DNA from 2 places in the Paenibacillus sp. FSL H3-0302 genome. Region 2 is predicted to be linked to the other one. Evidence: a T-box and tRNA genes for the amino acid it is inferred to sense, from the RefSeq annotation. Region 2 holds a T-box; the other holds one or more tRNA genes.
The links. The T-box of region 2 lies ahead of metG (methionine--tRNA ligase). A T-box ahead of a tRNA ligase gene usually reads a tRNA of that ligase, here a tRNA-Met.
Positions count from the first base shown of each region.

Region 1 (11,800 bases), 260 kb from region 2:
GTTGCAATAGTGCTCTGCATATTCATTTATGGTGGAATTTCTCGTGAGGGGGAACGACATGGAAGCCATTAAAGTAATTGAATTATTACTGACTCATCCGGATTATAATGTAGATGCAGTACACCCCGAAATCCCGGATTTCGTGGGCATTGAGACGATTGAGGTGGATCACGAAACGGGGACCTTCTCCATTTTATTGCAAGAACCCAAAGAGGACTAAAAGAGAATCATTATTCTTCATAAGTTAAAAGGCAGCAAATATAGTATGTCCCGGCAATTCTTCGTTCGCTTATGCCTGGATTACTATTGTTATTTGCTGCCTTTTTGTATAATCTGTTATGCAAATACAAACTGTATCACCAATAAGAACTAGAATAATGAATATACCGACAAAACCCCATATTAAAAACCATAAGATTTCCACCCCGGCAGCCTTGGACTTACCTGGTCCTCCAGCATCTTAATTTGCTGCTCCAGCTCCAGTATTTTCTCTTCCTCCTGCGTCATATATCTATGAATGACATACCAGTCTCAGTATATTATCTTATACTATATACAAATTATTTATATGGAGGGAATTAATGAAGAAAAAAACAAAACTAATCTTCATCGTTCTAATCCTTTTAATCTATGGAATAACATCCTTAGCCCTCCACTCCTTCCAAAATCATATGAACAGAGAAGTCATTCATTATCTAGTAGAGACGAGAAATTATAAGAAAGAAGATTTTGATAAAGTATACACCCAGATTGCCAAAGCTCCCCTCGTAAGTACCACGGTGATTTTTGCAGACGAACCCTACGCAAGATACTTTTATCGAAAAGAAAATGGAAGGATCTTTCAATACAGCAGGGCTCCTGTTAAAGGTAATGATCCTAGCTATACATATAAACATATCGAGGAGAATCTCCCGTGAAGGAGTTGCCCTATAAAAAAGACGCGTTTGTCCAGCAGTCAGCACTTTGCTGCTTGGGCAAACGCGTTTTTTTGATCTTCCCTGCTCTAAATAGGTAAACATCGTTTGCGTAGACAGGTGATGGTAGAGGGTCCAGAACATGTGCCGATGCACTTGACTAAAGAGAGTATGGATAAGCAACTTGAAACTTGTAACGAAGCCCCTTTTTATACATTAGGTCCACTGACTACAGATAACATTGGCGTGGTTCTTAGCAGCTATCGGACACAGTTGATCTTATGCGCGGTATAACACTCCATTTCAAAGTGTAGCGGACCCCATAGCCTTTATTGGCATGAAAAACACCATATAAGACCTCCTTTTTAAGGAATAGCGTCACTGAAGTCCGCGAACCTGCTCAAAAGCCTATAAATATGCAAATAACGACTTTTGAGTCCGTAAGCCTCTGGAGATAATTTATGAATAGGCATTCTTTACGCTCAAACATAAGGAATTTTCTCAGGAACAAAATGTGACCTAATGCCGTCCTAAATGGTGTTATAGGTAAAGGGGGGCACAGTATCATGCAGCGATCCATGACCCGGCCGGGAAATCATGTGATGAAGAGTTACGAAATCTACGCAGATATGCTGTTCCGGATCGCTTTGGTCCATCTAGGCAGCCGGCAAGATGCCGAAGAAGCCACTCAGGATACCTTCATCAAGCTAATAGAAAAAGCGCCGGAGTTCAAAGATGCCGAACATCAGAAGGCATGGCTGATCCGGGTAATCACCAACCATTGTAAAACACTACTGGGCAGAGGCTGGCGCAAGCGCGAGGTTAAGCTGGAGAGCGCTGAGCCAATTGCGGCAGACAGCCCCGAGGATTGGGCTCTGCTGCAGTTAGTTATGGCGATGCCCATGAAGTATAAAACCGTAATCCATCTTTATTATTACGAGGACTATCCCATCCAGGAGATCAGCAAGATTCTGCAGATTAGTCAGTCTGCCGTGAAGATGAGACTTCAGCGGGGACGGCAACTGTTAAAACTGGAGCTGGAAGGAGCGGAACCACAGTGAAGGAAGATCAGTTTCGAACAACATATAAGAAAGCGGTGGATTCGATGAAACCAGGTGAAGAGATGAAAAAAGAATTGTTCAATAAAATAGAGCAGCGGCAGGAGCGGAAGCGTCCGCGCAAAACCGTTTATATCGCGGCAAGTGTCGTGCTCGCCGCAGGAATCGGTCTGGCTGGGCCTAGTATATGGCAGCAGTTGAACAGTCAGAGCTCCCCAGGGCAGGTTGCCCAGGTAACTCCGGGAGCAAGCAATGCTGGCAATTCAGGCACAGCTACATCCGGCAGCATTGTCATTCCCAAGCTGAAACTGCCAGATAAGGAGTCTGGCGTGAAGGCAGATATGATCGCCTTGGTCGTGTATAAAAATAATATTTATACACAGTCAGCGACTCGCATTGACGCTGCCGATGCTGCTGCTCTGCGCGGTGATAAGTTGGGACGCACTACAGGCGGCATCAACGAATGGAGCGGTAACGACGAATATATTGAGTTAGCCTCGAACATCGGCGAAACGGATCTCTATTCCGTGAAGGGCTATGACTCCAGCTTTCTGATTATGTCCTATTCGGTAATCAACGGCGAGGTATTCGCCGAACTGTATGAGCACACCAACGGCATCACCATAAACAGCGGCGCCGACCTGTTCGGCAAGCTGAATCTTGAAGGCCGAGTTACTTCTGCACAATGGGAAAGCTTCAACAGTTGGAACAACGGCCTCCAGCAGCAGGCGCCACTCGCCAATGGCGAGGCGCTTGATAGCTTCCTGACAGCCCTCCAAGCGGCTAAACCACTGGCAGCAGAGCCGCTGATCGAGCAAGGCATCTACGACAGCGAAGACCGTAAGATCATCTATTTACAGCTGGAAGACAACGCCCGAGTAGAGCTGACGCTGTTCGGTCAAGGACTTGTACGCTACGGTCAAGCACCGGTATTCTTCGAGGTCGAATCCGGGGCATTCCAGCAGCTGTGGAACAGCATGAAACTTTAGGAATGCTGGTGGAAACCCAGGGATAGCGGTTGGGACTGCGATCGGGACTGTAATCAGAACTGCGATCGGGACTGTAATCAGAACTGCGATCGGGACTGCGATCGGGACTGCGATCGGGACTGCGATCGGAACTGCGATCGGGACTCGATCGGGACTGCAATCAGGACTGCGATCGGGACTCGATCGGGACTGCGATCGGGACTGTGATCGAGACTGCGGTTGGACTGCGATCGGGACTGCAATCGGAAGAAATTAGGGACAACGTTTCGGTCACCCTGCTCTCCATTGGACAATTTAGCTGGCTGTTAACAAAAACGGCGCTGCTTCAAAACCATTTCATGGTTTGGAGCAGTGCCGTTTTGTGCTTTACTGAATGGTTTATGAACTCGCATACTAGATATGCTGGTTGTAGAGGTGAGACTACTGATTGTTCCTTTAAAAGCTGCTTCTCATTATAATTTCTGCAACTAAATCTGTGAGGAGCACGGCACTAACGAGCTAACGAATAAACGAACTAACCTCCTCCACCTCGAGCTATCGGACCCAGATGTCGCTATTTGCTGATTTTCAGCCTTAAGAGCATGGTTTCGGACTCCATGGACGCTAATGCCTAGAAAGAGGCTCACATGCGGTACTTTTTATGCCAATAGCGACTATGGAGTCCGTTAGAATTGCAAATGTGGAAAAAAACCGCTTTAAGGGTCAGCTGTGTCTGACAGGAGAAGCATCGTTCACGTAATTGTTATGGAATCAAATTTCAAAGGAACACAGGGTCTCTCTCGATACTTCCGATTGCTGCAAAAAAGGAACGCCCACCATGGACGCTCCTTGAATTTCTTATTAGTCTACTACACTCTAGCTAGTTACGCATTTACACTTTCTGTTTTACGATCCTGTCTTGCGTGTAATGTTTTCATCGCAAATCTTGCGATCGGCTGCGCAACCAACAGTTCAATCCAAAATGCTATTCCAAAGTTTCTCGGCCAGATGTGAAGGAAGTTTTTAAGTGGATCCAGGCTTATTTGTTTCGTCCCAACCCATGTGCCGATAATTGATAGTAAAATAGATAACACTGTGACATTCAATAAAGTATTCAACAGAATCCTTGCATTAAATCCATCGGTTTGTCCCATGAATTTCGGCATCACTTTTCCAACAATCGGTCCTGCAACTAATCTTACGGATAAAACTACGATCATCCACATAAATGGAATAACCTTTAGTGTATCTATATACACTTCCTTACTGAAGCCGCGTTCCAACCCCACAATAATAGGGGCAATAGTGTTAACTGAAATGATTGAAATAATGAGTAAAAATAGTATACCTTCTTTTCCGTTTCTGGGCAGTCTTGTGTCTCCATGCATGTTTGTCATCTCCGTGAATATATTTCAGATGGCAGACGTATCATGAGACATATATTTTTGGCCCAATAAAAAAGACCAATATCTCTACACACTGATTTAATAATTATAACATTTATTTAAAATAAATGTCAGACCTTCTATTTAAAATTCTTAAAATTCTCCTGCTGATAGCGAATAGTTACCTGCATGCGCCTTACAAGATCAGCAGTGGCAGAGAAGTCGTAAAAATCGTCAATTGTTGTTCAACTTATAATCAAGTTACTTCAGATCATGCTGAAATTTTATTTGTATTTCCCCACCTAATTAGACCTCTCAGTATTCATTTCCGCGATTTTTCTGATTCCCTTGTCCAAACACAATGAATCTCAATTCATATATATATAGCAAACTAATAAAGAGGTGAAGCTCATGGCAACAACAACAGGCATCATTACGAACACAGGGACTACCCCAGCATCCAACGTGCTCATTAATATCGATAATGACAACCTTAGTTTTTCATCTAACGTAGTCTATCACGTTTACGTATGGAATACCTTGGTTAGTAAAGGTTTAGTCTACTCCAACTCATTAAATGTTAATGCTAACACCAGCCAGTTTCTCGGTTTTAATATCGCAGGCAATTCAGCTTATGAAGTCCAATTTCTCGTAACTGGAAACGCACCGGCAGACACGATTATCACGGTGTTCGGAACGGATTCGTCAGGAAACGTCATTCCCCATCAAAGAGTGCTGCAATCCGAACTTACTTTCATAGCTCAGCTGAACCCATAAGTACCGAAAACTCTCTGACGAAAGGAGCTTAGCATGGCTAATATTCAAATTTCGCCGAGCGCAAGCGTTCAGTTTGAGCCCACCATCGCGGTAAATTGGCTTAATCCTTCAGTTATGGTTGCCGTAGCTGTAGATCTTCGATTAGGCCCTCCTAATATAGGTTTATACAAATCTATTGACGCAGGTGCCACTTGGACAACAACGTTATTGCCGTTACCGACAGGATTTGCAGGCATCGAAGCACCACATATTGATTATATTTTCCCGACCACTTTCGTAGTATTAGCCCACGCCTTCGATTCAGACGGTCTCAGCGGGTCGATCGTTTCCTATACATCTGCCGACAATGCCTCTTCATTCGGACCTCCAGTCATCGTGAATCAAGGGTTTGGGCAGTTTGTAAATGATGATCAGGTGGTCGTTGTCACCGACAAAGCTGGATCAAGTCCCTTTTTTGGAAATGTATATACTGGTTATACGCATGATTACAACACACAATTCATACCGGGAAATACGATATTCTTCAATCGTTCCCTAGATAACGGTAGTACCTATTCCAGTCCCTCCCTGCTGTCTTCGGTCGAAGAATTCGAAGAATTCCCCGGTATAGCAATTACATTAAATGGGATTGTTATCGTGGGATGGATCAATCAGCCTCCCGGTAATACTGATCTTAAAATTCGCACATCCTCAGACGGTGGGGTCATTTTTACTCCTGAAACCATGGTCGCCAGCGTTGTAGTCCCACCAGATCCATTGCCGGGATATACATTTAGATGTCTGACATACCCTTCCCTCGCAGCAGATATTTCTAATGCACCGACGACGCGAGGTAATGTCTATGCTGTATGGCAAGATTTTCGAGAAGGTTATTCCGATATTTTTCTTGCCACTTCCACCAATTTTGGTGTGGATTGGGGGGCACCAATATCCATTACAGGTAGTCCGGTGGGCTCCCAAAACTTTTTCCCAGCCATCACCGTATCCCCTGCGGATGGTGCAATATTCGTTACCTATTACACTAATCGAGTCAACCCCCTCAACCTTGATGTTTATCTAGCAACATCTAGAGATGGCGGTATGACGTATACAAACACCCGGATAACAACAACTTCCTTTGACGTCACCGGCATCCCCCTAATTGGGGACTACATCGGTAATGCCATCGTCCCCCAGACAGGCCGTCTAGTGAGCGTATGGACAGACACGCGGACCGGTACTGAGAACATCTGGTTTGGGGATAATCAATAAGCTATTAATCAACTTCTGATGATTAATTAAAAGGCTGTTAAGTTAGTATATCCATCTTCAATAAAGGATGCCGAGCGAACATGCGGCATCCTTTATTGCTTCTTATCAAAATTCAGCATTAACCTGTTCAAAGAAATCATCAATTTCAGCGTATTGGACATGCTATTAATTCAATCAAAATCTACGGCGTATGGTGCTTGCTACTTAATAGTCTATATGTCTTGACTGTCCCCCTTTCCTCTACAAGAGTGCAGTTCCACAGAATACATACTTTTTACCGTTTTCCAGATGATCTATGATAAAACCAGAGGATCTATCAACGCCGTGACCAAAATGTGATCATTTTCTATTTTGTCGCTTTTCCAACTCATCCACTTCTACTTACAAGGGAACCTACAGACAGCAAAAAACCCTTACAAAGTAAGGGTTTTTGATAAGTGGGCCCTGAGGGACTCGAACCCCCGACCAATCGGTTATGAGCCGACCGCTCTAACCAACTGAGCTTGGGGAAAGGTTAAAATAAGCTTAACTGTGTTTCTTTTTCTTCTATTATAGGGGTTTTTCTATTCATGAATTTAACTCTATATCAGATACTTCGTTTACAAATTCGTTAGCAAGTTTTCGTAATGTTCTCTAGAAAAAATTACCTATAACTGATAGAATACTCCCAGAATCATACATTAGGGGTTTATTTTTTTATGAAAAGAATTATTGTACCAATCTTCATGTCACTTGTTTTATTGTTGATGCCTGTACTTGCTGAGGCGCATCCAGGACGCACAGATGCAAATGGCGGTCATTATTGCCGCACCAATTGTGCAAAGTGGGGACTGAAAGACGGAGAATACCATTACCACAATGGTGGTAGTTCAAATTCAAAACCTGCTGCCACTGCGAAACCAGCTGTTAAGCCTACTGCGAAACCAACAGCAAAGCCTACTTCTACGCCAGCTCCAGCTTTGCTTTTACCAAAGAAACAAAACGTCGGCACTCTTCAGGTCTACTTTTTCGATGTTGGCCAAGGGGACTCTACCTTAATCCGAACTCCTAATAATCAATATGTCCTCATTGACGGAGGTAATAACGATCAGGGTAAGAATGTAGTAAAATACCTGAACGCCCTTGGTGTAAAGACACTTGATGCCCTGGTTGCTACTCATCCTGACGCAGATCACATTGGTGGATTAGATGATGTTCTCAAAGCGCTGGATGTTAAATCTGTCTACGCTCCAAAGGTATCACATACCACTGAGACATACAAAGATTTTTTGACCGCTGTAAAGAATGAGGGACGTACCATCAAAGCAGTGACTAAAGGCGTTACCATTCCTTTAACTGGTGTTGAGGCTAAGTTCCTGGCTCCTATTAAAACGTATGGGGATAATATTAACGACTGGAGTGCTGTCTTAAAGGTCACTTATAAGAACAAGTCCTTCCTCTTTACCGGCGATGCTGAAAAGGCTTCTGAGAACGATATGTTAGACGATGGCATGAATTTAAAAGCTGATGTATTAAAAGTCGGCCATCACGGCTCCAGTAGTTCAACCAGCAAAGCATTCATCGACTCCGTTAACCCACAGTACGCAGTAATAAGCGTCGGTAAAAATAATTACGGGCATCCAGATTCCGGGATTCTTACAAGGTTAAAAAATGCGAATACTTCAGTGTTACGAACTGACCAAAAAGGTACAATTACTGCAATAAGTGATGGCAATAAAATCACTTTTACATCGACTAAGGGGGCTAAGTAAATGCATAAAGGAATCATTGACCGCTTTGAAGGTGAGTATGCCGTTGTAGAATTTGAAGGGCAAACTGAGGATATCTTAAAATCAATTTTACCTAAAGAGGCAAAGTCTGGAGATACCCTTATTTTTAAAGATAATGAAATTCTGATCGATAAGAATGACTCGAAAAAGAGAAAAGAAGACATTCAGCAGCTAATGGACGATTTGTTCGAAGATTAAAAATGAACCCCGGTGAATATCCGGGGTTTTATTATGTACTAACTCTTATCCATCCTCTTTCCAAATTCAAATCCGAGAATATCCTTGATCATTAATGCTACCAATGTACATTTAAGAGAAGCGGTAGTATCATAGATCGGCATATATCTTGAATACTTTTAATTTAGTATCCAAACAATCGCATTTCCATAATATGAAGCTTATCAAGCTGTCAGCTCATCAAATACTTTAATCAAAATAAATCTTGTAATTCTTTCAATCAATATCAAAAGTGAATATAACTTAATTTCAATCGATATATCTTCTCCACGGTGCAAGTAATTTGATCGTAGATTATAAATTCTGTTCAATAATTCTTCTATTTCCTCTTTACTAATAGCACTTCTATCTATTCCTCGATCTTCCCAAATTTCATAAAAGTTCTCATTCAAAAATTGAAGCACAAAATCTACAAATTTCATCTTTACCTTATATCTCTCTAAAACAAATCCCTTCAAAAAATCACGATTTTCAGATTGACCAACATCCGTTTCGATAATATTTATAATTTTGGTAAAGAAATAATCATCTGAATCTAGATTTCGAGATGTTATATTACTTTTTTTAGAATACTTATGTGTTAAAGTTTCTATGGATGTAACAAACAACATAAAACTTAGTGTTTCATTTATATTATACTGCTCTAATGCATTGTAGTATAGATTTAGTGATTTCAAAAAATCCTTGTTCTTATTTGTACCCTTCTTCAATAAAACCCCAAGCCTTTTCAAGCTGTCTTCACTGTTAGAAAGCTCACCAGATTGACTAAAATCCAACCTATCCAACATATTACAAACTGGATGTCTAGCATTTTTCAGTGGGATAAAATAATTAATATTTGGTAGACTGAAATGATCATTTATTCTCGTAACACCATGATCAAAGAAAATTTTCCCATAATGCAAAGACAAAAAGTTTCTAAATACTTTCAGAGCTCGTACTCCATCCATGTCTGCAATCTCAAGTGGAGTTTTATGATACGGGCCAAGAGATTTATTATCCACCCCTAAAGGATTAATGCTATCGACTTCAACAGTAAGACTTAAAACAAACATACTTCTAAAAACACTTGTATATTGAAATTCTTCATATCTAGGCATATGATTTGGGGGAGAAATTGGTCTCAATGCGAAACTTTCCGATTCAAGTCTGCCATTTATCATAAAAGGTGTGGAAAGCAGCATCTCATTATATGTCTTCAAGGATTCGTCTCCTTTGTGTCAAAATAATTCAATCACTCAATGTTAGCATAATATGGATTCGATATGCTTCATGATCAGTAAAAATTAAATCAGTCCCCTCTTCTATACGGTCTATATCTTGGATCGTAATCTTAAGAGGATCAATCACTGTATTCTTTGAATACACTTCTGCCTTTTTGGCAGAAAAATATAGACTACAACTGCTGAAATGATAATTATCAATATCATGAGGACGACGGTTTTAACAATGTATCCCCCCCTAGAATATAAAAAAGAGACTTGGCGGTTACTGATCCGCGAGGTCTCTTCTTGATACTTCCGGATTACACTGCCGATGCTTCCAAACTGTGTATTCTAAATATAATCCATTTCCCACAACATGTATGTAACGATAAAGGAAAATTTTTCTGATCGCAAAAATACCCAGCTGATATTGGCAAGGTACAATACTTCATATTATCTTTTTACATAGCCCATAAAAACAGGTCATAACCAGTTTGAAATATGATCTATTTTTTCTACTCGTGGAGTAGAAACAGGTACAAACTGATGAAAATAGATTATGTAATTTCCCCGAGATTTTATCAGGTGATTTTCTTTTGTTATAGTTTGTATAATCGTATTTCTTATATATAAATGAACCCACCCCGTCAATCTCAGAATCTCAAGCTTCCGCTGTGCCAATCATGAATATTCTGATAAAGTTCCCGTTTGAATTTAATAGTCATAATCTCCCATTTCTGCTAAGCTAACTTCATCTATTTATAGAAAAGGGGTTCCTTGATGCTCAGATCAAAAAAGTTTCTGATTTCTCTTAGTATTATCGCTTTAATAGAAATTCTTATTTTTACGGGCATATCTTTTCGGGATGCTATAGCTATTAACTTTTTCTTGATATCCTTTGTTGCAATACCGATTTGGATTATAGGTCTGATTAAGCCTTCACTAATTATTCGCTGGGGAGATCCAACTAAAAAGACACGCAAAGCGGTTACCACATATTCATTAATCACTATTGCGATATCTCTTATATTGTTTGTAGTAACTATTCCTAAAGTTACAACTGTCGAGCAAGGAAACTCCGTAGCAAAAGAAAAAATTGTGGAAAATGTTAACAAGACTGAAAGTACTGAAAAAGTGTCAACGTCGGTTGATACAAAGCAAAATATCGAACCAGCAAGTTTAATGTCATCTGCGGAAACAATTGAAGTTCAGGTAATCTCCGTCACTGATGGGGATACCTTTACGGTCAAATTACAAGACGGCACATCTGAGAAAGTGCGGCTCATACTTATTGATACACCGGAGACTAAACATCCTTCTAAGCCGGTTCAACCTTTTGGCCTTGAAGCGAGTGCTTATACAGCAGAAATCCTTACAGGAAAAACTGTAAAACTCGAATATGACGTATCTGAGCGGGATAAATATGGACGCATTTTAGCATATGCATACGTTGGTGATAAGATGGTAAATGAAATGTTGCTTGAAAAGGGGCTTGCGAGGGTTGCTGTTTATCAGCCTGATGTCAAATATGTTGATCAATTTAGGGAGATCCAAAAGAAAGCACAGTCGGCTAAGTTAGGGATTTGGAGCATAGAAGATTACGCAACTGATAAAGGGTATGATGATACTGTAGTTGCGAAAGTAAGTACTCAACCAACTGCTACTGTCAAACCCTCACCAAAACCAGTGGCTACTTTGAAACCTGTTGAAACGAAAAAACCTGCAGCACAAACAAAGAAGCCAACTGCTGCTCCTACTAAAAAGCCAACAGCAACACCCCAACCAGTCCAAGATGTTTATTACAAAAACTGTTCCGCCGTTAGGGCAGCCGGCGCAGATCCAATCTATGCAGGTGACCCTGGCTACTCAAGAAAGCTCGATCGAGACGGAGACGGTATAGGTTGTGAATAAAATTAAACCCCAGGAAGTGCTCCTGTGGTTTAGCTATGTCATTACAATTATGTATACCTTCCTAGTAATCTGTCCAGTAATCTATATGGCCACCGTCAATGCCCCATGAAACATATGCTGGTCGATCCTCTTTTCGCTCCCATCCCTCAACGACAACTGCACTCTCAGGTGGTTTCCCAAATTCCCACAGAATGTAGTTGTCCTCTGCCAATTCCTGCAGCCCGGCTAGAATCTTTTCTGGTGTCCGTCCGCTCTTTGTCTCCAGTACCTCTATCGTAGGCATGTATCCATGATGCACCGAGCAATGCCGCATAATCATCAACAG
Region 1 covers NZ_CP150284.1:5,161,812-5,173,611, forward strand. Annotated here, with positions in the region: gene MHH50_RS22935 (hypothetical protein) at 59-220, shown strand; gene MHH50_RS22940 (DUF3139 domain-containing protein) at 582-917, shown strand; partial or broken gene MHH50_RS22945 (phosphomethylpyrimidine synthase ThiC) at 1,014-1,151, shown strand; gene MHH50_RS22950 (sigma-70 family RNA polymerase sigma factor) at 1,481-1,975, shown strand; gene MHH50_RS22955 (hypothetical protein) at 1,972-2,961, shown strand; gene MHH50_RS22960 (hypothetical protein) at 3,825-4,328, opposite strand; gene MHH50_RS22965 (hypothetical protein) at 4,737-5,102, shown strand; gene MHH50_RS22970 (sialidase family protein) at 5,217-6,353, shown strand; tRNA gene MHH50_RS22975 (tRNA-Met) at 6,792-6,857, opposite strand; gene MHH50_RS22980 (MBL fold metallo-hydrolase) at 7,052-8,104, shown strand; gene MHH50_RS22985 (DUF3006 domain-containing protein) at 8,105-8,320, shown strand; gene MHH50_RS22990 (hypothetical protein) at 8,524-9,561, opposite strand; gene MHH50_RS22995 (thermonuclease family protein) at 10,345-11,475, shown strand; gene MHH50_RS23000 (hypothetical protein) at 11,537-11,800, opposite strand, start outside.
Region 1: it encodes a tRNA-Met, which carries the amino acid that the T-box ahead of metG (methionine--tRNA ligase) is inferred to sense. The anticodon was not compared.

Region 2 (11,800 bases):
TCCAGACTCCAGCTACCACTAGTCCGCCTACAACGGCAATCTCCGAAATAATAACCGCCAGGATGACCGAGGATTTAAAGCTACGGGATAGCAATAAGCTGATTGCGACCGGAATAGTCAACAAAGCAGATACCAACAGCGAGCCTACGATCTTGATGGCTGTGCTAATCACAAGTGCTGTCAGAATGGTGATCAGCATGTTAAGCAGTTTCACCGGAAGCCCGCTTACACTTGCTGCATCCTCTTCAAAGCTAAGCAAAAAGAACTCTTTGAAGAACATCGAAACTACCACTACAACAGCTATAGTCACTATGCCTACCACGATCAAATCGGTATTATCGAGCGTATAAATGCTGCCGAACAAATAACTCATTACGTCTGCATTATACCCTTTTCCTAAGGTGAAAAAGAGTGAAGCCAACGCCACTCCGCCCGACATTATAATGGCAATCGACAGCTCCGCATAACTCTTATAAGCCTTGCGAAGCTTTTCAATCGCGAAGGACGCTACCACTGCAAAGATAAGGCCTGCGCCCAGCGGATAAAATCCTGTTAGAAAACCGAGCGCCACCCCCGCTATAGTAACATGAGCCAGCGTATCACCAATCATGGATAATCGTCTAAGCACAAGAAAAACGCCTATAAGCGGCGCTGTTATACCAATCAGCAGTCCGCCCGCAAGCGCCCGCTGAAAAAAATCGCTAAATAGTATTTCCAACTTAAACTCTCCTTCATACAAAACTCAAACCATTTTAAAGCCTTTTTCAAACCTTTTTCAAACCTTTTTCGATCCCTCCCAAACCCTCCCTTCCAAGGGAGGGCCCCAAGGGCTCTGCCCTCTGGACACCCGTTAAGTGCAACTAGCGTAGGAGTTAGTGTTACTGAACATAGTTAGGTCGGGGAAAGATCGCTTTCGTCCCTAAAGGGACACGCTTGCAGACTGGGCGGTGCTTAGATAAGAGAAAACAAGAAATAGGAACAAGGTCGAAATACTCCTAGTAAAAACCCTGTCTACTGACTAACTTCCACACGCAAGTTATGTATGCACTGAGAACAGAGGCAAACCTCTGCTCAGAGTTTAATTATGACTTAAGAGAGCGTGTGCTGCAGATTCTCTTCTGTGCAATTCTGGAGATCATGTGAGTGGCGGGAGTAAAAGTTGATTTTACCATTCGTCTGCACGGGCTCATGACCTAAATAATTTTTGATCATGTCGATATCATGCGACACCATCAGGAAGGTCATATGATGATGAGCATGCATATGGGTAATTAATTCAAAGAATCCCGCTTGCGATTCGGCATCAATACCCACCGTAGGTTCGTCCAAAATCAGCAGGTCAGGATGGTTAATCAGCGCCCGAGCCAGAAAAACACGCTGCTGCTGACCGCCTGACAGCTGGCCTACTCTTTTCTCCGCGATATCTTGTATCCGCATGACTTCAAGTGCATCCTCACATTGACGATGCTGAGCCTTAGATACTCTGCGGATCAGATTCTTGTTATTATATAGACCTGACAGAACTACTTCACGCACCGTTGCTGGAAACAATGGGTTGAAGGCATTCTTTTGCGGAACATACCCGATCCGTTCCCAGTCTTTAAACTTGCGGACAGGCGTTCCGAATAATTTAATTTCACCACTGCTCGCTGGAAGCAAGCCAACGATCATTTTCATCAATGTTGTTTTACCAGCACCATTAGAACCAATGATACCAAGGAAATCTCGTTCTCTTACACTATAGTTAAGATTCGATATCACCTTCTGTTCCCCATATGAAAAAGAAAGATCCTGTATATCGATGATATGCTGATGGCAGTCCAAGGATACCGATTGCATGCTTAAGTACCGCCTTTCCCTTATACTTTCCTTATTATTGTAAGGCCATAATCAGATTTTGCAAATTTTTCTCCATCAGAGTGAAGTAATTATCGCCGTTCTTCTCTTGCTCCGCAGTAAGTCCCTCTACCGGATTAAGCACCATAGTGGAAACGCCCGCTTCGGCGGCCAGAGTCTTAGCCAGTTTATCGGAGACAAGCTCTTCAAAAAAGATATACTTAATCCCTTCATCTTTTACCATTTTCGCAAGCTTCACTAAATCCTGTCCGCGCGGCTCAGCGTCTGGCGAAAGTCCCATAATCGCATGCTGATCCAATCCATAGTCACGGGCAAGGTAAGAAAAAGCCTGATGCGATACTACGATCTTATGGTTGGGCAGCTTAGCAAGCTCCTCTTTGAATTTACTGTCTAACGCCTGCAAACGTTCCGCAAGCTTATTGTAACGCTCTTCATAACCTTCTTTATGCTCAGGATCCACGGACTGAAGGCTTTCTTTAATATTCTGAGCCATGACAATGGCTGATTTTGGACTTACCCAAGTATGCGGGTCTGTATGCAGGCTGTCTCCTGAGGCATTACTGTTATGATCCGTGTCCTCATTTTGATGAGACTCTTCCTCACTTGCCCCATGATCATGCCCGTCATCTTCATCGGTCATGATATAATCAATACCTTGACTTACTTCAACCGCCTTAACTTTACTGCTGCTATCAAGGCCTTTTAAAAAGTTAGGAACCCAGCCTTCTAAGCCTGCACCGTTATATAGAAATAGCTGTGCCTTAGAAGTGTTGATAATATCTTGACTGCGCGGTGTCCAATCATGTGGCTCCACACCCACTGGAAGCAGGTTAATAGCATTGATATCTTCCCCGCCAATCTCCTTAGCAAACTCGTAAATAGGATAAAAGGTTGTAACTACATTTACTTTCCCTTCAACTATACTTCCACTGCTCTTAGGTCCGCATGCACTTAGTGTAAATACAAGTACCAGTGCAAGGACGAGCAAACTTATACGTGATTTCATTGCCGCCATTATATTGATCTACCCCTCAAATCGTAAATTTTACTATTAGTAGTATAATAGTAATCGTTACGATAAGTCAACAAAGAAACCTCACTCAGAAGAAAGACGGTATCGTCCTTTATAAAAAAGAAATGCTCCCACAACCAACCCGGCTGAAGGAGCATTCCCTTGTTCAAGCAACCTCATTAAAAAATTTCTACAACAGTATTGTCTTATTTCACTACTGCTCCGTTTGGCATACTGTCCGGCACGGTAGCGATCGTTAGCTGGTCATCTTTAGAAGCCGCCAAAATCATCCCTTGGGACAACTCCCCACGCAGCTTCACCGGTTTAAGGTTTACGATACAAATCACTTTACGTCCCACCAGCTCTTCCGGTGTATAGAATTTCGCGATACCAGAAACCACTTGACGTTGTTCATAACCCAGATCCAGTTGCAGCTTCAGCAGCTTGTCAGCTTTTTTCACTGGCTCTGCAGCAATAACCTGGGCTACCCGCAGCTCTGCTTTAGCGAAATCGTCAATGCCGATTTCCTCTTTATGCTCTTCCACTGGCTCGGAGTCCGCAGCAGTAGGAGCAGCCGCTTCCGCCACTTCAGCCGCAGCTTTACCAGCGCCCATAGCCTCGGCAATATAAGCTACCTCTTGCTCCACATCTAGACGTGGGAAGATTGGATTGCCTTTCACCAGCTTTGTTCCTGCCGGAATCAGGCCAAAGGTCTTACCGCTATCCCAAGTCGTTAACTCACCAGGCTCAATACCCAGCTGTTCCCAGATCTTTGCTGGTGTTTGTGTCAAGAACGGCTGCAGCAGGATTGAAGCGGTACGCAGACCTTCCACCAGATGTCTCATCACTGAAGCCAGCTCGGCGGTTCTATTTTCATCTTTGGCAAGCACCCAAGGTTGTGTCTCATCGATATATTTGTTGGTGCGGCTAATGAATATTCCGATAGCTGTCAGCGCCACGGAAAACTCCATTTTTTCCATAGCTTCTTCTACTTTGGAATAAGTATTCTCAGCCGCAGCTTGAAGCTCACCATCAAATGCTGTTACATTTCCTTCATATGCCGGAATCTCGCCTGCAAAATACTTTTCAACCATAGCCCCTGTACGGTTCAACAGGTTACCAAGGTCGTTGGCAAGATCATAGTTAACCCGGTCTACAAAGCTTTCCGGTGTGAACGTGCCATCCGAACCAAACGGTACTTCGCGCAGCAGGTAGTAACGTAATGCATCCAAGCCATAACGATCAATCAGTGTCACAGGATCAACTACGTTACCTTTAGATTTCGACATTTTTCCATCTTTCATGAGCAACCAGCCATGGGCAAATACCTTTTTCGGAAGGGGTTCACCAAGCGCCATCAGAATGATCGGCCAGTAAATGGTATGGAAACGAACGATTTCTTTACCAACGATGTGTACATCCGCAGGCCAGAACTTGTCATACAAGGTGCGATCCTCGGAACCATAACCCAGAGCAGTAATATAGTTAGTCAAGGCATCAATCCACACGTACACGACATGCTTCTCGTCGCCCTTAACTTTTACGCCCCAATCAAAGGTTGTACGGGAAACTGCAAGGTCTTCCAGTCCGGGTTTGATGAAATTGTTAATCATTTCGTTCTTACGGGATTCCGGCAAAATAAACTCTGGATTCTCCTCGTAAAATTGCAGCAAACGATCCGCATATTTACTCATCCGGAAGAAATAACTTGCTTCCTTCACCAGCTCAACCGGGTGGCCGCTATCTGGGCTTTTTGCACCAGTAATCACACCGTTGTCATCACGCACTATATCAACTAATTGCGTTTCTGTGTAAAAGGTTTCATCTGGGATACTATACCAGCCTTCATATTCACCTTTATAGATGTCTCCTTGCTGCAGCAACCGATCAAAAATATCCTGTACCACTTTTTTATGACGCTCTTCCGTAGTACGGATGAAGTCATCGTTCGAAATGTCCAGCTTACGCCATAGCTCCTTAATACCAACAACAATGTCGTCTACGAACTGCTGAGGGGTCTTTCCTGCTTCCTCTGCCTTCCGCTCGATCTTTTGTCCATGTTCGTCTGTACCGGTTAGATAACGCACTTCGTAGCCGCGCAGACGTTTGTAACGGGCCATTGCGTCTCCTGCCACGGTTGAATAAGCATGTCCGATATGTAGCTTGTCACTTGGATAATAAATTGGTGTCGTTAGGTAAAACGTTTTTTTCTCACTCATTCAGTAATCATCCTTTCTTATTAAAAAACAAAAAACTCCCGCCCCCATAATGGGGCGAGAGTATAACTCACGCGATACCACCCAAATTTCCTGTCTCTTCACAGAGCGCAGGCTTCGCCAGTTCCCTCGCGGGAACTGTCCATTAACGCTGGATCACGCTGTTATCTTACGTGAACCACAATTGCAGTTCCCGCTCGAACACAGTTCCTCCCGGACCATATTCAATCTAACGCTCCATACCGGATTTCAGCATATTCCGGCTCTCTGTAATGGACGTAACGATTTACTTATCCGTTCTTCGGAATTCATACTATTACTTGTGAATATACCCAATGGTAAGGCCCCATGTCAAGTCGCAGGGGCAGAATCCTTCTCAGCAGATTCATCTTGAAGAGGCGGCACAGGATCAAGTCCTCCAGGATGAAAGGGATGACATCTGGCAATCCGCTTAGCTGCAAGCCATGAGCCTTTCAATGGACCATGGACTTCAATGGCTTCCAGGGCATAGGCAGAGCAGGTTGGATAGAAGCGGCAGGTTGCAGGTTTAATAGGGGAAATGTACCTGCGATACACCCGAATAGGCGCCTGAATCGTTCTGCGTAGGGTCACCATTTCTAAAGTCCCTTTTGTTTATCTGATGCTGCAACTAATTCTTCTTCCCGGTTCTCTTCACATTCTTTGCAATAACCGAACACCTCAAATTTATGCTTGACTACCCGGAATTGATCGGGTGTATCCGTTAAATTCATCGGGCAGAAATTAATCGGGTAGGTCTTTTGGCATTGAAGGCAGATCATATGATGGTGATGATCCTGATGATTGCAGCTTCCCTTGAACTTCACTCCGTCTTCAAAGACAATCTGTTCAAGCACACCAAGCTCTTCCATTACACGAAGATTGCGGTACACCGTATCAAAGCTAAGTCCGCTATACTTACGGCCCATATGCTCATATACATCCTTCGCTGACAAATATCCCTTATTCTCGCCGAATAACTGGGCAAGCGTTTTGCGTTGGTCGGTGATTCGCAGTCCTTGCCCCGACATGACTTCTAATATTTGTTCTGTCGACAGCATACGCTCATCTCCCATAAGATCAGATCAGTTCATTTATATTTCACTCTCTTAATAATGCCCCAAAATAAATGCCCCGTCAATGAAGCACCATGAAGCGCCCCTACGCAACCTCTGAATTATTATATTTAAACAAAAGCCCGGCTGCGTATTCCTTTACGGAATATTCAGCCGGGCCTTTATTGTAGATAATTCCCCAATAGAGCTTATAGGGATATTCCTATTTGTTATTTCTTTGCTGGAAGTGGAGTGATGAGGAAATTGACCGGCAAGTTACTGCCTGAAGCTGCTGTGAACAAAATCTCCACAGAACCTCCATACTCACCACTACGATAAACCACACTGTTCATGTCAGCGTTCGAGAGACTTCCCACGCTTGGCATATGCACGATTTGGTTATTAACCATAACCGGCCCCATATAGTTACCGCCACGTGGATTAAACGTAATCAATGAGTTTGGTGCAACATTTTCGAATCTGATCTTGTATAATACCCCGAAATTACCGGCATTGGATGCTTCCGTACCTGCCATTGGGTCTACGCCAGCCAGGTTCTTATCACTGTAATTATCGCCTAGCAGAAGTTTTGCAGGAGTTTTTCCTACCTCATCGGTAACCGTGATAATACGAGTAGAATCTTCGTAAGTTCCCCGATTATGCACTCCGTCTCGATCCAGAACTGGAAGTGTTGGAAGTGTAGTCAGTGGATCTTTATTCGCATCAATCAACATGACATTATAATCGATTGGATAATCACTAAATAAGTCCGCTTGAAGTGAAACAATTTCACTTGGTTTCATAGCAATTTGGTTTAGATCGGTCAGAATTGAGACACTTTCCCCTGGTTGCAGAACAATCGTTTTATAATGCTCATTTGTAAGCATAGATTTCCAATAACGTTCTACAGACATTTTACCAGTACCTTCAGGATATGTGCTTGGGCCTGCAAAGCCCACATATTCGGTTGTAAGCGTCGTTGGGTACAAATTGTTATTCGTAGCAATCACATACACTTTAGCTTTAATATTCAGGTTATTCTTGTGGTGAATCAAGAAGCGGGTTTTACCCAAAGAAGTCTCACGGTAAGTAACACCTTCTGTATACACCGTTTCTGGGCTGTTGCTGCGAATTAGTTTATAAGGCTCGGAAGAAAGATTATAAGCTACTTGCTGCCAAGTAGGAACCATCGATCCATCGATGCTAAACACACTGCCCGGAGATGCAAATAATCTGTTGAAATCTTCTTTACTGTACAAGATTTCATCCGAAATATTAACGGTTTTCTCAAACGTGCTGATCGCGCCATGTGAATCTTTTACTTGGACAGCAATTGTCGCTGGACCCGGAGTAAAGAAAGCCTCGGCCTTGTTCGTCCAAGTTACGGTAATTTCATCACCATCAGGATCGCTACTTAGATCGGTATAAGTAATCATTTCACCCATCTTGTATGAATCCTTGTCTGTAGTGAAATTAGCAACTGGAGGTGTATTAGGTTTAAGCACTGTGATGGTCATGGTGTAAGGATCACTCCACTGTTGATTCGCATCCATTACGGAATAGGTTACTACATAATATCCTGGTTGATCATAGATATCCTGCTTGTTACCTCCCCAGCTTTCATCCACAATAGCTACACCATTTGGTGACGAGCTGGAGGTTACGAAGGTCACTGGTTCACCGGCGTAAATTTCAGTTGGCACTGTGAAGGAAGCTTTAGGCTTGTTGTTTAATGTAAGGATTACTCGTTTTTGCACATTATCAACAGTATATGGAATGCCCAGTGCCCCAGTTATGGATGTCAATGGAACCATGAAAGTCCCCTTGTATTGGTAAGCTGGACCTTTCATCGTCTTCTTCTCACCATTAACTGTATAGACCTTGCTGTCGGTCTTAAAGCGCATAACGTCGCTTCCCTTGGTAACAATGGTTTCTTTCGTTTTATAATCATAAACGTATTTCACGCCTACACGTTCTACCATAGCCCGGATCGAAACGTAGGATACGCCGTTTTTCACTGCCATAGGCTGATTAGCTAAATATTCCTGGCCGTTCTGATACATTTTGTTGCTGTTCATCATAAGAATAAGCTGACTGTTAGCCGCAGCACGAGCACCATCTGTTGTTGTAGGTTCTGTAGTAACTCCAGGTGTTGCAGTCGGAAGCGGTGTTGCAGTAGGTGCAATTGTTGCTGTAGGTTCAACAGTAGCCGTAGGATCAACTGTCTCTGCAGGAATTGGAGTAGGTGTTGGTGTCGGTGACACTACTCCTCCTGGCGTCTCCGTCGGCAATGGCGGCAATGGATCAGTAGATTCTGGCATTACCTCCGGCGCAGCTGAAACAACTGTCCCAACTACAGTAGTATTACTTGGGGTATTATTGACAGCTTCAGCAAAAGCCGGCACTGCCGCGGCGGCCTGAGATACGGCCAAAACAGCAACTAACGTTAACTTTTTCAAATCCATGATATAACTCCTCTGCTCCTATTTGTAAATATAAGTAGGTCTCTGTCTTTTTCATACTCCTCTTATATTCCCCGCAAAATGCTGCCACCCACGGTAGGGCGGCAAAAAGCTTTTGCCACGATCGTCATAACAAACATAGTATTAGACGCATGCCACCATAAAAAGTTTCATTATTAAGTAAAGAAAGATTAACGCTGTATTAAATATTGTTGGACAACCACGCTGTTTCCCCTGAAAAAAATGAGATTTTTTCTATAAATATGTTTATTTTTCGTCTGACTATATTCGCTTTCATTTGCTTTTGTTACAATGTATGGAAGAATATCTTTTACATGCGAGGGATAACATGTCCAAAAAAATCTCCATCCTCGTTCAATTAATCATGGGCTTCTCTCTAATCATCTTCACCATCGTAGGATTCACCATTTTTTTGTCCTACCGCTCTTCCTCTCAAGCTGTTCTAAACCGCTCCAACCAATATATCCTGGAATCCGTCAAGCAACTTCAAGGTAAAATGGACGCAATTCTTCAGGATAACGATAAGCTTTCTTCTACGATCATGTTCAGTCCCTTGATTCAAGAAACCTTGGGAGACTTAGCGTTGTCACGTTCACCTCGTACAGACGCCATGGAAATTACTCGTTACATAGATCAACAGACACGTTCCATAAACTCTGACATCCAGTTCAAGCTGCTCGGTCTGTCCGATGATCAGGTGTATACCAACAGCAGTTCCTTAAAGGTCATCTGGGACAGCGAAAAGGAAATCTGCGATGCTTATTGGTTTCCGGCTATAGCACAGAATAAAGGCCGAATGGTCTGGTTCGGTGTAGATGTATGGCAGAACGGTAATATCCCTGTGGTGATGGGAGCCAGACAAATTAATGATTGGAATGATCTAAACCGGTTAGGAACCCTGTTTCTTGTCCTCCCTGTCGAGGTTATCCATAACGCTGTCAGCCAATTTCACCTCGGCAAAAACGAGAAAATCCAAGTTGTTGATTCATTTAATACCATTGTCTATTCCACAGATCCAAAAGAAATTGGACTCTATATGAACGACGGGCTTCTAAAACAATTCAGCAATCATAAAGCCAGAATCGTTCCACAAAAAATAAACTCACGCAATCTGTTCGTATCCTATGCCTATTCCGACTATAGCGAGTGGAGCGTTTTTGCTTACATTGATTCTAAAGACGCTGTTAAAGATTTAAATACGATTCGCCGGAATATTATTTTAATTGGCCTGCTGGGGATGGGTGCTGCCCTACTATTCACTTTCTTTTTCTCTTGGACCCTATCCAAGCCCCTTCGTAATCTGGCAACCAAGCTGAGCAATGTCGAACGGGGAACTACTTTACCTTTTGTAAAAACAACCATGAACAAAGAAATGGCTATCCTTTATTCAAGCTATAATTCGATGCTCCAAAACCTGGATCATACTATCGCTGACCTATCCAGCAAACAAATCAGTGAAAAGCAAGCTCAGATCGTAGCACTCAAAGCGCAATTCCGCCCGCATTTTCTTTATAACACTTTGAATACAATCTATTGGTCGCTCGCCAACAAGCGCATGCAGGAAGAGTCCCAAATGGTACTCGCTCTAAGTGATCTGCTCCGCTATAGTATTGACCGCGGATCCGAATTCGTTACAGTTGAGGAGGATTTAAAGCAATTAGAACGATTCATTTTTCTCCAGAAGCTGCGCTACGAGGACAAATTGCAGATTGATCTTTTTGTAAATCCTGAGGTTATGAATGGCCAGCTTATGAAATTAACCCTTCAGCCACTTGTCGAAAATGCCATTACTCATGGACTTGAACCCACACTTCGGGAAGTATGGCTAATTCGCATACGCGCCTATAGTGAAGGAACATCTCTGGTGTTAACTGTAGAAGACAACGGGGACGGCATGAGCGAGGAAAGTATGGCAGACGCATTAGTCGGCGGTGAGGTTAATCCGGAGAAGCTGCTTCATACCGGAATTGGACTATCTAATCTAAATCATCGCATAGAGCTAATCTACGGACAGGAATTTGGTCTACAGCTATCAACAAGCGAGCTTGGTGGCTTATTTGTGAAGGTCACTGTTCCATTACAGTATGATCAAAGTTAAGGGGGCACAACGATGAATGTGTTAATCGTGGACGATGAAAGTTTTGTTCGCCGTTCTCTGTCAGAAATGCTGGGAAGTGCGAATCACAACTTTAGCATTATTGGCTCGGCAGAGAACGGTTTAGAGGCTGTGCAATTGTTAAAAGAGCATATGGTTGATCTGGTGATATCCGATATCCGAATGCCCGGCATGGATGGGCTGGAACTCGCTAAGCATATCCATGAATGTTATCCAGACACTGAAACCGTGCTGCTCACAGGTTATCAGGACTTCACCTATGCCAGTCAAGCCATCCGTTATGGTGTAAAGGAATATTTGGTTAAACCAAATTCAGTAGAACATATTCTTGAAGTCGCAACAGGCGTATATGAACGTCTTCAATTGAAGAAACAGCAGAGGCAATTAACGCAGCTAAGAGAAAAAAACCTTCGGGAGAAACGCTTATCTGATCTTCTTTACGGCATCCCGTTGCCCTATTTTGAAGAACAACTTATTCCTCCTTTTCATTCCTTTGTAGTCGTAACCGTAAACCATCTTGGAGTGGGCATGCCTCAGAACTGGTCGGAACAAGCCATGTATGCAGCAGTTATAAATATATTAGAAGAATGTTTTGCGCTGTACGCCAACGTTGTTGGCATTCAAGAGGAGCAGGAAGCCATCATGCTATTATTCTATCCTCTTGAGCAGCCTAACGGCGTTGATGAGGTATTGACACAAGAGCTGCTGCATAAGCTATCAGGCATTCTGAAATCGCCATTTTGTGCAGGGGTCTCCAACCCTCACTATCAATTGGGGGCGCTCGCAACCGCCTATCATGAGAGTCTGGAAGCTTGTCAGCAGGTCAAAAAAGAGAGTACGCCATCCGTTATCTTTTTCAGAGACCTCTCCATGCATTCGGCTTCTCCACAGCTCACTGAACAACTACAAGTAAAGGCAACGCGCAGGGTAATCTCTATGATGATTGAGGTTATGAATTCCCGGCTCCAAGAAAATCTCTCCCTCAAGATGATCGCAGACGAACTGTATATGAATCCTACCTATCTCGGCCGATTGTTTAAAGA
Region 2 covers NZ_CP150284.1:4,897,775-4,909,574, forward strand. Annotated here, with positions in the region: gene MHH50_RS21845 (metal ABC transporter permease) at 1-718, opposite strand, end outside; gene MHH50_RS21850 (metal ABC transporter ATP-binding protein) at 1,090-1,839, opposite strand; gene MHH50_RS21855 (zinc ABC transporter substrate-binding protein) at 1,874-2,863, opposite strand; gene metG (methionine--tRNA ligase) at 3,076-5,088, opposite strand; T-box leader at 5,136-5,396, opposite strand; gene yidD (membrane protein insertion efficiency factor YidD) at 5,437-5,700, opposite strand; gene MHH50_RS21870 (transcriptional repressor) at 5,703-6,164, opposite strand; gene MHH50_RS21875 (copper amine oxidase N-terminal domain-containing protein) at 6,389-8,623, opposite strand; gene MHH50_RS21880 (sensor histidine kinase) at 8,970-10,739, shown strand; gene MHH50_RS21885 (response regulator) at 10,752-11,800, shown strand, end outside.